One region of the Pseudooceanicola sp. NS-SX8 genome, then DNA from elsewhere that is predicted to be linked to it. Evidence: riboswitches for the same ligand, from Rfam matches in the RefSeq annotation. Region 1 holds a riboswitch; each other region holds the start of a gene.
What was found. A riboswitch is a leader RNA that binds a small molecule or an ion and turns the genes downstream of it on or off. The one in region 1 is predicted to bind cobalamin.
Positions count from the first base shown of each region.

Region 2: linked by a shared signal. The riboswitch ahead of nrdH (glutaredoxin-like protein NrdH) and the one ahead of AC2IR1_RS05685 (TonB-dependent receptor plug domain-containing protein) in region 1 are both predicted to bind cobalamin.
Region 3: linked by a shared signal. The riboswitch ahead of AC2IR1_RS05220 (5-methyltetrahydropteroyltriglutamate--homocysteine S-methyltransferase) and the one ahead of AC2IR1_RS05685 (TonB-dependent receptor plug domain-containing protein) in region 1 are both predicted to bind cobalamin.

Region 1 covers NZ_CM170819.1:1,233,781-1,238,665, reverse strand. The annotation lists gene AC2IR1_RS05705 (MarR family winged helix-turn-helix transcriptional regulator) at 1-170, shown strand, start outside; gene AC2IR1_RS05700 (hypothetical protein) at 211-564, shown strand; gene AC2IR1_RS05695 (copper chaperone PCu(A)C) at 667-1,290, shown strand; gene AC2IR1_RS05690 (SCO family protein) at 1,350-1,943, shown strand; cobalamin riboswitch at 2,022-2,227, shown strand; gene AC2IR1_RS05685 (TonB-dependent receptor plug domain-containing protein) at 2,362-4,221, shown strand; gene AC2IR1_RS05680 (ABC transporter substrate-binding protein) at 4,221-4,885, shown strand, end outside.
Region 2 covers NZ_CM170819.1:4,788,524-4,793,408, reverse strand. The annotation lists gene AC2IR1_RS22010 (ABC transporter permease) at 1-240, shown strand, start outside; gene AC2IR1_RS22005 (L-rhamnose mutarotase) at 240-554, shown strand; gene AC2IR1_RS22000 (FGGY-family carbohydrate kinase) at 565-1,935, shown strand; cobalamin riboswitch at 2,035-2,225, shown strand; gene nrdH (glutaredoxin-like protein NrdH) at 2,320-2,541, shown strand; gene nrdI (class Ib ribonucleoside-diphosphate reductase assembly flavoprotein NrdI) at 2,557-2,979, shown strand; gene nrdE (class 1b ribonucleoside-diphosphate reductase subunit alpha) at 2,955-4,885, shown strand, end outside.
Region 3 covers NZ_CM170819.1:1,126,800-1,131,684, reverse strand. The annotation lists gene AC2IR1_RS05235 (TRAP transporter large permease) at 1-801, opposite strand, end outside; gene AC2IR1_RS05230 (TRAP transporter small permease) at 794-1,306, opposite strand; gene AC2IR1_RS05225 (TRAP transporter substrate-binding protein) at 1,303-2,283, opposite strand; gene AC2IR1_RS05220 (5-methyltetrahydropteroyltriglutamate--homocysteine S-methyltransferase) at 2,288-3,433, opposite strand; cobalamin riboswitch at 3,562-3,769, opposite strand; gene AC2IR1_RS05215 (IclR family transcriptional regulator) at 4,399-4,885, opposite strand, start outside.

The DNA of each region.
Region 1 (4,885 bases):
AGGCCCTGCACGACCGCGTCCGACCGGTCGTCTCGGCCCTTCAGGCCGACATCCTTTCGGGTCTCGCGCCCGAGGAACGCCGCCGCTTCGAAAGCCTGGCCCGGAAGATCCTCGATCATGTCTCCGGCGGCGATGCATCCCCTGCGACCAAAGGTGACGGCGCCGGCTGAACGGCTTCCCAGATCCTGCCTGAACGGCTAGGAACGTTGCATGAGACCCGGATCCGGACGCCTTCTTTCCGCTCTGTTCCTCACGCTGCTGCTTGCGTGGGGTTCGGTGCTGTCGGCGTCCCACATGGCGCCCTCGCAAGAGGAGCTGGCCAAGGCCCGGACGGTTCTGGCGCTCGGCTCCGGCTATGACGACCTGTGCGGGGACCAGGCCGGCCCGATGCGCCACTGCCCCTTCTGTCACGCCTTGCCGAAGGCGGACGGGCCCCGCATCGCACCGCTCGAACGGCGCCTCGCCTTCGACCTGGGCGATCTGCCCGACGATCATCAGGTCTTCGCGCCCCTTCCGGTCAACGACGATCACGCCCCCCGGGCGCCTCCGGCCCTGTTCGCCTGACATCCGCCTTAGAGGCCATGACAGCGACGTGCCGCCGCCCCGCGCGGCGGCCGGTAAATGCGCAGATACGGCAACGCCCCTGCGACAGACCGGAGAAAAAACATGAAGACCACGACCCTTTTCGCGATTCCCCTTGCGACCATCCTTTGCGCACAGGCCGGGGTAGCCGCCCCGCTCCTGCCCGTTGAAAGCACCCTGCCCCGCGGCATCGGCGCCGCGCTGCACGACCAGACGCTGACCACCGGCCAGGCGCCGGACCTGCTGCTGGTCGCCGACGAAACCATGGGCATGGATCACAGCCACATGGCGATGCACGATGTGACGCTTGGCGATCTGACGCTCAGCGGCGGCTTTTCCCGCGCGACCCTGCCCAATGCACCTGTTGCGGGCGGGTTCCTGACGATCACCAACACCGGCACCGCCGATGATCGCCTGATTGCCGCCGAAAGCAGCATCGCCGGGCGGACAGAGGTGCACGAAATGTCGATGATCAACGGGGTCATGAAGATGCGTGCGCTGTCCGACGGCCTTGCAATTCCCGCTGGCGAAACGGTCGAACTGAAACCGGGCGGTTACCACATCATGTTCATGGACCTTCAGCAGCCGCTCGTCGAAGGTGACGAGGTCGCCGTCAAGCTGGTCTTTGAAAAGGCCGGGGAGACCACCATGCAGCTGGAGATCGGCGCCCCCAATGCCAAGTCCGCGCATGAGCACATGAGCCACTGAACAGCCCCGGCCCCGCGCCCCGCGCGGGGCTGGACAGCCACACGGAAAGGACCCCTGCAATGAACGCCAAGAAAGCTGCCATCCTCGGGCTCTGGATCCTGGCCGGCGCCGCCCTGATCGCCTTCGCAAGCTTCAAGGTCTTCCAGCCCATGCTGAACCGCTCCCTCGCCGAGGACCTGGGGCGCGGCGACTACACCCTGATGACCACCGCGGGCGTGCCCTTCACCGAAGACAGCCTGAAGGGCGAACCTAGCGCGGTCTTCTTCGGCTTCACCCACTGCCCCGAGGTCTGCCCGACGACATTGGGCGATATCGCCACCTGGCAAGAGGACCTCGCCTCCACCGGGCAGCAGATCCGCGTCTTCTTCATCACCGTCGATCCCGAACGCGACACAGTGGAGCAGCTGCGCGACTACACCTCCTGGGTGCCCGACGTGCAGGGCGTGGCCGGCGATCCGGAGGAAATCGCCAAGGCGATCAAGGCCTTCCGCATCTACGCCCGCAAGGTGGAGCTGGAGGACGGAGATTACACGATGGATCACTCCGCCTCCGTGCTGCTGTTCGACCGCAAGGGGCGCTTCTTCGAACCGATCGGCTACCAGGAGGATTACGATCGTGCCGTCGGCAAGATCCGCCGCCTGCTGAACGGCTGACCTCCTGCGCCTGTGGCGCGAATGCCGATGCCCGGGGCCGCCTCGGACAGGGCTCTTGCCGAAATCGATTCCCTGCTCTAGGCAGATTTCCGCTTCGGTCCGGACCCAAGGGTCCGGTGAATAGGGAATGCGGTGAGGGGGACAGCCCCAATTCCGCAGCTGCCCCCGCAACTGTAGGCGGAGAGCGACGCCGGACCATGTCACTGCTGCAACCACTGCGGCGGGAAGACCCGGAAGAGCCGTGACCCGCAAGTCAGGAGACCTGCCGAGGCCGATCACCCAGTCCGGGCGCGGGGCGCGTCCGAGGCGACGGACCTTCCGTAGCGGTGGCATCGCAACCGTCTGCGGCAGGCACTTCCCTTCCCAGACAGCCCGACATGCTTCTCCCGGTGAGGCCGGGAATACGAAGGGAAAGTACATGACAGCGTTCCAGCGCGCCCTTGCGCAGACCACCGCCCTGACGACCGTGACCCTGGCCATTGCCCTGACCGGCACCGCAACCCGGGCCCAGGACGTCGTCGAACTCGACGCGATCACCGTCACCGCCAACCGCGAGGCGACCGAGGTCGACAAATCCGGCTCCACCGTCGAAGTGATCGAGGAAGACGAGATCCGCGAAGCCGGTGAAGTGCGCCTGGTCGACTTCCTGAACACCCTGCCCGGCATTTCGATCAGCACCAACGGTCCGGCCGGAACCACCTCCACCCTGCGCATCCGTGGCGCGGCGGGGGCCTATATCGGCGTCTATGTCGACGGCATCGACGTGAACGATCCGTCCTCCACCCAGATCTCCTTCGACTGGGCGAACCTGAGCACCGCCGACGTCTGCCGGATCGAAGTCCTGAAGGGTGCGCAATCGGCGCTTTACGGATCGTCCGCAATTGCCGGGGTGATCAACATCACCACCAACCGTGCGACCGAACTGGGCGTGACCAACCGCTACGCGGCGGAACTGGGCAGCTACAACACCGCGCGCCTTTCGTTCAACTCCTCCTGGCTGGGCGAGCGCGGCAGCTTTGCCGCCACGATCAGCCACGTCACCTCCGACGGTTTCTCCGCCGCGGATGAGAACGACGGCAACACCGAGGCCGACGGCACCGTGGCCACCCGCCTGTCCTTTGCCGGCGAATACGACGTCTCCGACGATCTGACCGTCGGCATGGCCGGTTTCTGGCAGAAATCGAAGGGCGATTACGACGGCTATGCCTGGAACGGCACCGCCTACGTGCTGGGCGACGGCACGCCGGACGAATACAACGAGGCGGAACAGCTGGGCCTGCGCGCCTTTGCGAAGCTGACCACCGGCGCGGTGGAGAACGAATTCGCCCTGCAATACTACCGCAACGACCGCACCAGCTACAGCGACGGCTACGCGACCCCCTACCTGGGTGAGCGCAGCTCCCTCTCCTACGTCGGGACCATGGCGCTCGGCCCGACCTTCGACCTGTCCTTCGGCGGCGATGCGACCCGCGAAAGCTACGACGGCAGCACCGAAGACGCGGACTACAAGACCTACGGGATCTTCACCGAAGGCAAGTGGGCACCGACAGATCAGCTCGACGTGGTCGCCTCGGTGCGCCAGGACGATCACTCGACCTTCGGCGGGCACACCAGCGGGCGGCTCTCCGTCGCCTATCGTCCGAGCGATGACCTGATCCTGCGCTTCGCAGGCGGCACCGGGTTCCGCGCGCCCTCCCTCTACGAGCTCTACTCGGCCTATTACGGCAACCCCGACCTCGACCCCGAGACCTCGGAAACCTACGAGGTGGGGATCGAGAAACGCTTCGGTGAGACGGCCTTCGTGAAGGCGACCCTGTTCCACACGGAGATCACCGACCTGATCCAGTGGTCCAGCAGCACCTCCACCTACCAGCAGGTCGAAGGCACCAGCACCATGGAAGGGGTCGAGCTTTCGGGGGGTTACACCTTCACGCCGAACCTGCGGCTGACGGCGAACTACACCTACACCAAGGCCCATGACGCCGATGGGGATCGCCTGGTGCGCGTGCCGCTGCACGACATCAACGTCAGCCTGAACGCCGACCTGACCGACCGCATGACCGCCGGCCTTTCCGTCCAGCGCGTCATCGACACCGTGGACAGCAGCGCGACCCTGCCCGACTACACCCTGGTGAACCTCAACTTCGGCTACATGCTGAACGCGCAGACCGAGGCCTATGTCCGGGTGGAAAACCTGCTGGACGAGGAATACGAGACCGTCAGCGGCTACGGCACCTCTGACCGCGCGATCTACTTCGGCGTCCGCGGAACGTTCTGATGATCCGGCGCGCCGCGATCCTTGCCCTTCTCGCCGCCCTGGCCAGCCCGGCCGGAGCGCAGGAGGCCCCGCGGCGCGTCGTTTCGATGAACCTCTGCACCGATCAGCTTGCCATGATGCTGGCCGACCCCGGCCAGCTTCTTTCCATCTCCTGGATCTCCCGCGACCCGCGCAGTTCCGCCATGGCGGAAGACGCGATGGACTATCCCGTCAACCATGGCCGGGCCGAAGAGATCTGGCTGATGAAACCCGACCTTGTCCTGTCGGGCACCTACACGTCCCGCGCGGCGGTGGAGATGCTGAAACGCCTGGGAACCCGCGTGGTCGAGGTGCCCCCGGCCTCCAGCCTGGACGACATCCCCGACCGGATCATGACCATCGGACGCGCGATCGGTCACGAAGACCGCGCCCGCGCCCTGGCGGACGATTTCACCGCCCGCCTGGAGACGCTGCGCGAAGACGTGTCCGAACGCCCCTCTGCCGCGATCTACTACGCCAACGGATATACCACCGGCGACCGCACGCTGGCGGGAGAGATCCTGATCACCGCCGGGTTCAGCAACATCGCGGGCGACAGCTATGGCGGCCACCTGCCGCTGGAACTGCTGGCCATGGCCGAGCCCGACGCGATCATCACCGGCACCCCCTACCCCGGCGCCTCCCG
Region 2 (4,885 bases), 1.4 Mb from region 1:
TCCATCGCCACGGGGATGGAGCTGGAGGTGGTGACCATGGTCGTCCTGGGCGGGGTCAACATCCTGGGGGGCTCCGGCACCATCGGGGGCGTTGTCATCGCGGCCTTCGTCATGGGGCTGGTGACCTTCGGCCTGGGGCTGCTGAACGTGCCGGGCATCGTCATGTCGATCTTCATCGGCCTGCTGCTCATCGGGGTCATTGCCCTGCCCAGGCTCTGGTCGCGGCTGCGGAGGGGCTGATGGAAAAGCACGCCTTCCGCATGGTCCTGAACCCCGGCTGCCTGCAGGAATACCGCCGCCGCCACGACGAGATCTGGCCGGAGCTGGTCACCCTGCTGAAGGAGGCGGGCGTGCAGGATTACTCGATCCACTACGATCCCGAAACGCGCGCGCTCTTCGGTGTGCTCTGGCGGGCGCCGGATCACGGCATGGCGGCCCTTCCCGATCACCCGGTCATGCAGCGCTGGTGGGCCCACATGGCCGACATCATGGAAACCCATCCGGACAACCGCCCGGTGGAGACGGCGCTTGAAACCGTCTTCTTGATGGCCTGAGGGGGGCGGGATGAACGCGCATCGCCATATCGCCGTGATCGACGTGGGCAAGACCAACGCCAAGCTGGCCCTGGTCGATGGTTCCACCCTGGAAGAAATCGCGGTGCTGACGCGGCCCAATCACGTGCTGCCCGGCCCGCCTTGGCCGCAGGTCGACCTGGAAGGGCACTGGGCCTTTTTCCTGGATGGCCTGGCGCGGTTCCAGGCGGAACATGGCGTCGATGCGATTTCGGTCACGACCCATGGTGCCAGTGCGGTCCTGCTGGATGCGGCGGGCGGGCTGGCGGCACCGATGCTGGACTATGAACACGACGGCCCCGACACGTTGGCGCGCGATTACGATGCAATTCGTCCGGGCTTTGCCGAAACCGGATCGCCCAGGCTGCCGCTTGGGCTGAACCTGGGCGCGCAGCTCTTCTGGCAGTTCGAAACCGATCCCGCGCTGCGCGACCGGGTGGCGCATATCCTGACCTATCCGCAGTACTGGGGTTATCGCCTGACGGGACGGATGGCGACGGATGTGACCTCTCTGGGATGCCACACCGACCTGTGGAACCCCTACCGTGGTGAATTCTCCTCCCTCGTGGCGCGGCTTGGCCTTGCGGGGAAGATGGCGCCGGCGCATCGCGCCGACGACATGCTGGGTCATGTCAGTGCCGGGATCGCGGCGCAGAGCGGGCTTTCGCCGCGCACGCCGGTGTTTTGCGGAATACATGACAGCAATGCCTCGCTCTACCCCCATATCCTGGCGCAGCCTGCGCCCTTCTCGGTGGTTTCCACCGGAACCTGGGTGGTGGCCATGGCCATGGGAGGACGCACCCCGACCATGGATCCCGCGCGCGATACGCTGGTCAATGTCAACGCCCTGGGGCAGCCCGTCCCCTCTGCCCGGTTCATGGGCGGACGCGCCTACGAGGTCATCCGGGACGGCTCCGACGCGCGCCCGACGGCGGCCGACATGGCAGAGGTGCTGTCCGGCGTGGCCCTTCTTCCCTCCGTCGTCACCGACAGCGGGCCCTTCAAGGGGCGCACCCATGCCTGGACACGGCAGCCTTCGGGCGAGGGGGCACGCATGCTGGCGCTGTCGTGGTATCTCGCGTTGGTCACCGACACCTGCCTGTCCCTGGTCGCCGCCGAAGGCCCGGTGATCGTCGAGGGGCCCTTCGCCCGCAACGCGGATTTCACGGCAATGCTGGCGGCGCTGCGGGGCGAGGTCCGCATCGCGGCCTCCGCCACGGGCACCAGTGTCGGCGCGGCGCTGCTGGCGGGGGCAGATGCGCCGCTGCCCCGGACGACTCAGGTCCGTTGCGCCGATCCGGCCCCCCTGCGCGATTACGCGGAAAACTGGCTGGCACTGGTCCGGGAAATGCACTACGCCTGACCTCCTCCGCTGCCTGCCCTGCAGGCTTTGGCGATCCGCGAGGCCGCCGGGAATGACGGTTTTCAAATCAGCATATTGACGCCCCCGACCTCTCATGGTCTAGATATGGGTGCTTCAGGTGTCCGGTGGCCTTGCCGCCGACGAAGAGGGAAGCCGGTGCAAATCCGGCGCTGCCCCCGCAACTGTAAGCGGTGAGCGTTTCCGAAATCGCCACTGGGCCCCGGTCCGGGAAGGTCGGAAAACGCGATGACCCGTGGAGTCAGGAAACCTGCCCGAGGCACTGGATTTTGACCGCGAACGGTGGGTTCGGGGCGTATCGGCAAGCGGGCCAGCAGGCCCGTGCCTCTGCGTCCCTGCCCGCTGGTGATAACGAGGATGCAGAGCATGATCACCGTCTACAGCAAACCCGCCTGCGTGCAGTGCACCGCCACCACCCGCGCGCTCGACGCCAAGGGCCTGCCCTACGATGTCGTCGACCTGACGCAGGACGCGGATGCCATGGCGCGCGTGACCGAGCTCGGCTACCGTCAGGCGCCGGTGGTGATCGCGGACGGTGAACACTGGTCCGGTTTCCGCCCTGACATGATCGGCCGCCTCGCCTCCTGATCCGGGGATCTTCCCATGCCCGGGCTGCTCTTCTTCTCTTCCGCCAGCGGGAATACCCTGCGCTTCATCGCCTCTCTCGGGCGGCCCGCGCTGCGTATCCCCGTCTCGCCGAAGGAGGCGCTTCCGCCCGTGCCTGCCGAATACGTGCTGATCTGCCCCACCTATGCCGATGGCGAGGGGCGCGGCGCGGTGCCGAAACAGGTGATCCGCTTCCTGAACGACCCGGCCAACCGGGCGGGCATCCGCGGCGTCATCGGCACCGGCAACCGCAACTTCGGCACCACCTACGGCCTTGCGGGGGACGTGATTTCCCGCAAGTGCCAAGTTCCGCTGCTCACCAAGTTCGAACTGGCCGGCACGGCCAGGGATTTTGCCCGCATCCGTGACGGGCTCGACGCATTCTGGGGGACCCAATGCTTGACCGCCACGACAGCCTGACCGAGTCCGGCCTCGACTACCACGCGCTGAACGCCATGCTGAACCTCTACGACGGCGAGGGGCAGATCCGCTTCGACGCCGATCGCATGGCGGCGCGGCAGTACTTCCTGACCCATGTGAACCAGAACACCGTCTTCTTCCATTCGCTGGACGAGAAGCTCGAATACCTGGTCGACGAGGGCTATTACGAGGCAGAGGTCCTGGCGGCCTACCCCCGTGATTTCCTGGCCGCGATCTGGGATGCCGCCTACAAGAAGAAGTTCCGCTTCCCGACCTTCCTCGGCGCCTTCAAGTACTACACCAGCTACACGCTGAAGACCCGCGACGGGCAACGCTACCTTGAACGCTACGAGGACCGCGTGGTGATGGTCTCCCTCGCGCTGGCGCGCGGCGATCAGAAGCTCGCCATGTCGATGATGGAAGAGATCCTGTCGGGCCGCTTCCAGCCTGCCACCCCCACCTTCCTCAACGCCGGCAAGAAGAGCCGGGGCGAGCTGGTCTCCTGCTTCCTGCTCCGCCTCGAAGACAACATGGAAAGCATCGGGCGCGGCATCAACTCGGCCCTGCAGCTGTCCAAGCGCGGCGGCGGCGTGGCCTTGATGCTGACCAACATCCGGGAACACGGTGCGCCGATCAAGGGTATCGAGAACCAGTCCTCCGGCGTCATCCCGATCATGAAACTGCTCGAAGACAGCTTCTCCTACGCCAACCAGCTTGGCGCGCGCCAAGGGGCAGGGGCCGTGTACCTCAACGCCCACCACCCCGACATCCTGCGCTTCCTCGACACCAAGCGCGAGAACGCGGATGAGAAGATCCGCATCAAGACGCTCTCCCTCGGCGTGGTCATCCCCGACGTGACCTTCGAACTGGCGAAGAAGAACGCACCGATGTACCTCTTCTCGCCGCACGACGTGGAAAAGGTCTACGGCAAGCCCTTCTCGGAAATCTCGGTGACCGAGAAATATGACGAGATGGTCGAGGACAAGCGCATCCGCAAGAAGAAGATCAACGCGCGGGAATTCTTCCAGACCCTGGCGGAGATCCAGTTCGAAAGCGGCTATCCCTACATCATGTTCGAAGACACGGTGAATGCCGCGAACCCCATTGCGGGCCGCATCACCATGTCCAACCTCTGCTCGGAAATCCTGCAGGTGAGCGAGGCGTCGACCTTCAAGGATGACCTTTCCTACGATCACCTGGGCACCGATATTTCCTGCAACCTCGGCTCGCTGAACATCGCGCGCACCATGGACGGCCCCGACCTGGGCCAGACGGTGGAGGCCGCGATCCGCGCCCTGACGGCAGTGTCGGAAATGTCCTCGATCGACTCCGTGCCCTCGATCCGGCGCGGCAATGACGAAAGTCATGCCATCGGCCTGGGCCAGATGAACCTGCACGGCTTCCTGGCGCGCGAACGCATCCACTACGGCAGCCCGGAAGGGGTGGAATTCACCTCCGCCTATTTCGCCGCCGTGGCCTTCCACGCGATCCGCGCCTCCTGCGCCCTCGCGAAGGAAACCGGCATCCGGTTCAAGGGCTTCGAAACCTCGACCTATGCCGACGGCACCTTCTTCGACAAATACGTGACCCGCGACTGGCTGCCCGAAAGCGAAGAGGTCCGTGGTCTGTTCAAGCGCTTCGGGCAGGAACTGCCGACCCGCGCCGACTGGGCGGAGCTGAAGGAGGCGGTGATGCAGCACGGCCTCTACAACCGGAACCTCCAGGCGGTGCCGCCGACGGGCTCGATCAGCTACATCAACAACTCCACCTCCTCGATTCACCCGATCGTGTCCAAGGTGGAGATCCGCAAGGAAGGCAAGCTGGGCCGCGTCTACTACCCCGCGCCCTACATGACCAACGACAACCTGGAATACTACCGCGACGCCTACGAGATCGGGCCCGAGGC
Region 3 (4,885 bases), 110 kb from region 1:
AGAAAGCCTGCGCGACGCCGTGCCGAGGATGAGCAAGAGCCCGGCCCCCACCGCCGCGGCCTCCGTCGGCGAAAAGACCCCGCCATAGAGACCGCCCAGGGTGACAACGACAACCCCAAGCACGGGCAGCGCGCCGATGATCGCGCGGAAACGTTCCTGCCGATCAAAAGCCCTGCCTGACGGTCCGGCTGCCGGATCGAGACGACAGAACAGCGCCACCGTCAGGATGAACAGCCCGAGCAGCAGAAGCCCCGGCACCACGCCCGCCAGGAACAGGCGCCCTATGCTCTGTTCAGTCAGCAAGGCGTAAAGGACAAAGCCGGTCGATGGCGGTATGAGGATGCCAAGCGTCCCCCCTGCGGCCACCGAGGCGGTCGACAGACCAGGCGCATAGCCATAGCGGTCCATCTCCGCGAGGGAGACCCTGCCCATCGTCAGGGCCGAAGCGATCGAAGACCCCGACAGCGCCGCGAAAGCGCCGCAGCCCAGCAGTGTCGCCATCGCCAACCCGCCCCTGAACCTGCCGACGAGGGAATAGGCAGCCGTATAGAGCGCCGCGCTGAGGCCGGTGCGGCTTGCCAGCGTGCCCATCAGGATGAACAGCGGGATGACGATCAGGTCGAACTTGGAGGCAAGGGTGAAGGTCTCCGAGGCAAGGAGGCTGAAGGCGGCCTGTGGCCCCGAGAGTATCCAGATCCCACCAAGCCCGACGCTGAACATGGCCAGGGCCACGGGGACGCGCAGCAGGATCATGAGCACCAGCAGGGACAGCCCCACCAGGCCGGTCATAGCGTCACTCATTCCGGGGCCTCCCTGGCCCTTCGCCCCCGAAGCAGGCGCGTGCCATGGCGGACAACGCAGCGATGACCGCCATGGCTGCCAGCAGGTACTGGAAGGGTGCACGCGGCAAGCCCAGGATGTTGGTCGACAGGGACAGCATCGAGGACAGCGCCGCAGCCTCTGCCAGCGTCCAGGCAAGGGCGCCATAGATCAGGGCCGCAAGGGCCGAAGTGAACCTGTCCATGGCGCCATTGATCAGCGAAGGAAGAGCGGGGCGCAAAAGCTCCACCCGGATCTGGGCATCCTGCCGTTCCAGCATGGCAACCGCACCGAAGGTCGCGAGGACCATGACCATTTCCGCCAGGTCCTGCGCGCCGAAGAGCGGCACGCCCAGGGCCCGCCCGGCGACATCGGCAAAGAGCAGTAGTGTCAGCAAGAGGATGGACAGCGCAGACCCCGCACCGGCGAGGTGGGCGAGACCGCCCACCCCCCGATCAATCGCGCGCACCAAGGCAGGGGCGGTCATTCGCCCCCCTGCATCACGGCGAGGGCTTCGGACGCGCCAAGCTCTTCGAGCTTTTCCCTGGTGAACGGTGCAAGTACCGCCCGGAAGGCTGCTGCCTCGTCTTCCGTCAGATCCGTCACGATCCCGTCGGCCCGGTTTCGCAGATCCGCGATCGCGGCCTCGCCCCTGGCATTCCACAGCGCCTCGGCGTGGCGGGAAAGATCCCGACCGGATGCCGCATCAAGCGCCGCGCGTTCCCTTTCAGGCAGGGCATCGATGCGGCGGGAGTTGGCCACCACGTAGAACCCTTGATTGCCGAGCGGAATGCCGAGGGTGACATGGCTCAGAACCTCGTCCAGCTTGAAGTCCGAAATCCCGCTGGAGCCCATGATCACGCCGTCGATCAGCCCGGTCTGCAGCGCATTGTAGACGTCCCCCGCCGGCATCTGCACCGGCGTCGCCCCAAGCGCCCGGACGACCTCCCCGGTGATCGAGCCCGAGACGCGGATCTTCAGACCGGAGAGATCCTCGGGCCTGCGAACGACCCTGTCGCGCAGGATCAGGACCGAGGCTTCTGCCGTCCACAGCGCGAGCGGCGTGGTCGCCGGGAACTCCCTGCGGATCACCCCGGCATCCCAGCCGTTCCACAGCATGTCAGCGCCCGTCATGCCCGCAGGCAAGGCACCGGGCAATTCGGTCAGCATGGTCAGCGGAAATTGCGAGGAGGTATATCCCGGCAAGCCCCAGACGATATCGGCGACACCCTGAACCGCACGGACATATTGCTCGGCAGGTCCAGCGCCCAGCTTGCCACCGGGATAGGTCTCGATCACCAGACCGGCGTCGGCCACCCCTTCGGTCAGCGGATCGACGATCGCAGCTGTCAGCGTGTGGGTGGGCGGTACGAAATGGGCGAACTTCAGCGTCTCGGCGCACAGCCCGGCAGGCACACCGAGAGAGGCCGCAAAAGCGGCCGCCTTCAGGATCTTCATGGTCATGACCTCAGACTTCGTTCCAGATCTCTTCGGCGACCTTGACCACCAGCTCCAGCTTCCGCTTCTCGTCATCCACGGTGATGTTGTTGCCGTGTTCGGTCGAGGAGAAACCACACTGCGGGGCGACCCCCAGCTGATCGATATCGACGTATTTCGAAGCCTCGTCGTACTTGGACTTGATCCAGTCCATGCTTTCCAGCTCGCCATGCTTGGTGGTTATGAAGCCGGGCATGACCCGCTTGTTCCCCTTGGGCAGCTTGGCCAGCGGCTCCAGCCCGCCTGCGCGCTCGGTGTCGTACTCCATCAGATAGACATCGACAGAGGTCGTGTTGAAGATCGCATCGGCCGCAAAGTGATAGCCGCCTTCGGCCACATGGGACGAGCGGAAATTGCCCCGGCACATGTGCATGCCGATGATCAGGTCATCGGGGCGGTCCTTGATCGCCTCCTCCAGCATCCAGGCATATTTCATCACCAGTTCGTCCGGATCCTGCCCCATGGCACGACGCTGCTCGCGTTGCTTGGGGTCGCCCAGGTAGGCAAAGAAGATGTCATCCAGTTGCAGGTAGCGGCAGCCCACGTCGTAGAAGGCCTGCACGGCCTTGCGATAGGTCTGGGCGATATCATGGAACATCAGTTCCTGATCCCGATAGGGCTCATATTCGATGTTCTCCGCTTCCATCCGGAAATGGCAGGCCGAGGGGCCGGGGATGGAAATCTTGGGAATGCCGTCGCCGGGGGACAACTGCTCCGCCAGGAAGGTGTAGTGGCGCAGCATCGGGTGATCTTCGGGGAAGTCGAGCGGCCCGGTCAGATGCGCCTCGATCGGTGGGGTCTTGTATTCGGTCTTGAAGGGAAGGCTCCGGCTGGACGGTTTCATGTCCAGCCCGGTCAGCATGCCCATGAAGTCATAGTGCCAGAAGGCACGGCGCACCTCTCCATCCGTGAAGACATGCAGTCCGGCTTCCTTTTGCAGCTTCACCAGATCGCGGACTGCCATGTCCTCGACGCAGGTCAGTTCCTCGTCGAAGATGCCGCGTTCGCGGAGCTCTCGCACAGGTTCGGGCCGCAGGAGCGAGCCGACATGATCTGCCCGGTAAGGCGCTTTGCGTTTGGGGGTTTCAGGGATGATCTTGGAATCATGTGCCGTCATGACATACCTCTTCGGATGACACCGGGCCGCGCCCGAATGCCGTGCAGGAAAAGGCCCTGCACCAGGCAGGACCCGCGGAATGTCACCATTACGGAAGAAGCCGCGCCCGATACGCACCCCGCGATCGGAACAGGTGAGCGTTTCAGGCAGGTCTCCTGGCTTCGCGGATCAGTGCCTCTCCCGACCTTCCCGGCGCCTGTCGCACCAGTGGTCTTTCGGGGAGACTCTCCGCTTACAGTTGCGGGGGCAGCTCCGGATTTGGTCCAACACGGTTGTCCCTCACCGGATTCCCTATTCTCCGCAGCTTCCTGCGGCACCTGAAATCGCGGGGAGTATGCGGCTTGCGGGCAGGCCGGTCAATCTGGCCAGCGGCCCATTCCCTGCAACAAGATCATTAGCGCCGCTCACACGGCAGTCCGGCCCGCGCGGAGGAAACCCAGAGCTTCGACATCAAAGGAGCCCCGCGCGAAGGCCGAGCAACGGATCGTGATCCCGGGATATGAAGCGCAAGGCGAGGCCTCGCGCTACGGCCAGAGCGCGGCCCTTCAGGACATCATATCGGGAACGGAAAATCCAAAATCAGCAGACACCGAGTTGCAAGATCGGAAGGTGTCCGAATGATCTCAGCTGGCTGTTTCGGGAAGTGGCGCACCGGGGAGGATCGTTCGAACAACACAAGAACAACGAGTTATTGTGAGAACATATCAAGCGCGGACGCAACAAATTCAATGACTTGAGACGACATTGGGAACACAGAGATTGGGTCCATCTGCGCACCTGACACACTCGCAACATGCCCAGACTCACCACTTCATCGGGCATCAATGAAGTCCCCCTGATATTCGCAACTGCAGCCCTCAACAGCTACATAGCGCTCGGCATACCTATCACGGAAGTTGTGGGATACCTCCGTCTGGGGAAGGGTAGGTCTCGGCCATCGACCGGTTTGTGCAAAAGAGACCCTGTTAACGACCGGCCCATCCCAGCTCCGCCGACATGCGCTGGCTCTCTTTAAGCAACATCTGCATCAGACGGTTGTCCGGCGACAGGCCAAACTCGGACGAGAAGCCCATGGCGGTGAAGGTGAATTGCAGTCGCCCATTGAAGTCGATCACCGGGAAAGACGCCGCGTTCAGACCGATGTGCGGACTGTCTTCCAGGCTCGCATAGCCCTGTGCCCGGATGCGCTCGGCTGCGGCCTGCCATTCCTCGAAGGTGGTCGGCAGGCTGTGGTGCGCCGCGCGATATCCGCTGCGCAGCTCTTCGCGGATGCCGCTGGCAATGATATCTTCCGGCAGGTAGGCCGAGAACAGCATCCCCGCCGCGCTGGTCAACAGGCGATGCGTCCCGCCGGGATAGAGCGGAACCTGGATATCGAAGGTGCCGCGATGCACCTGCACAATGGCCGGGCGCTCGAAGTCCCAGACGCTGAGTGTCATCAGCAAGGCGTTA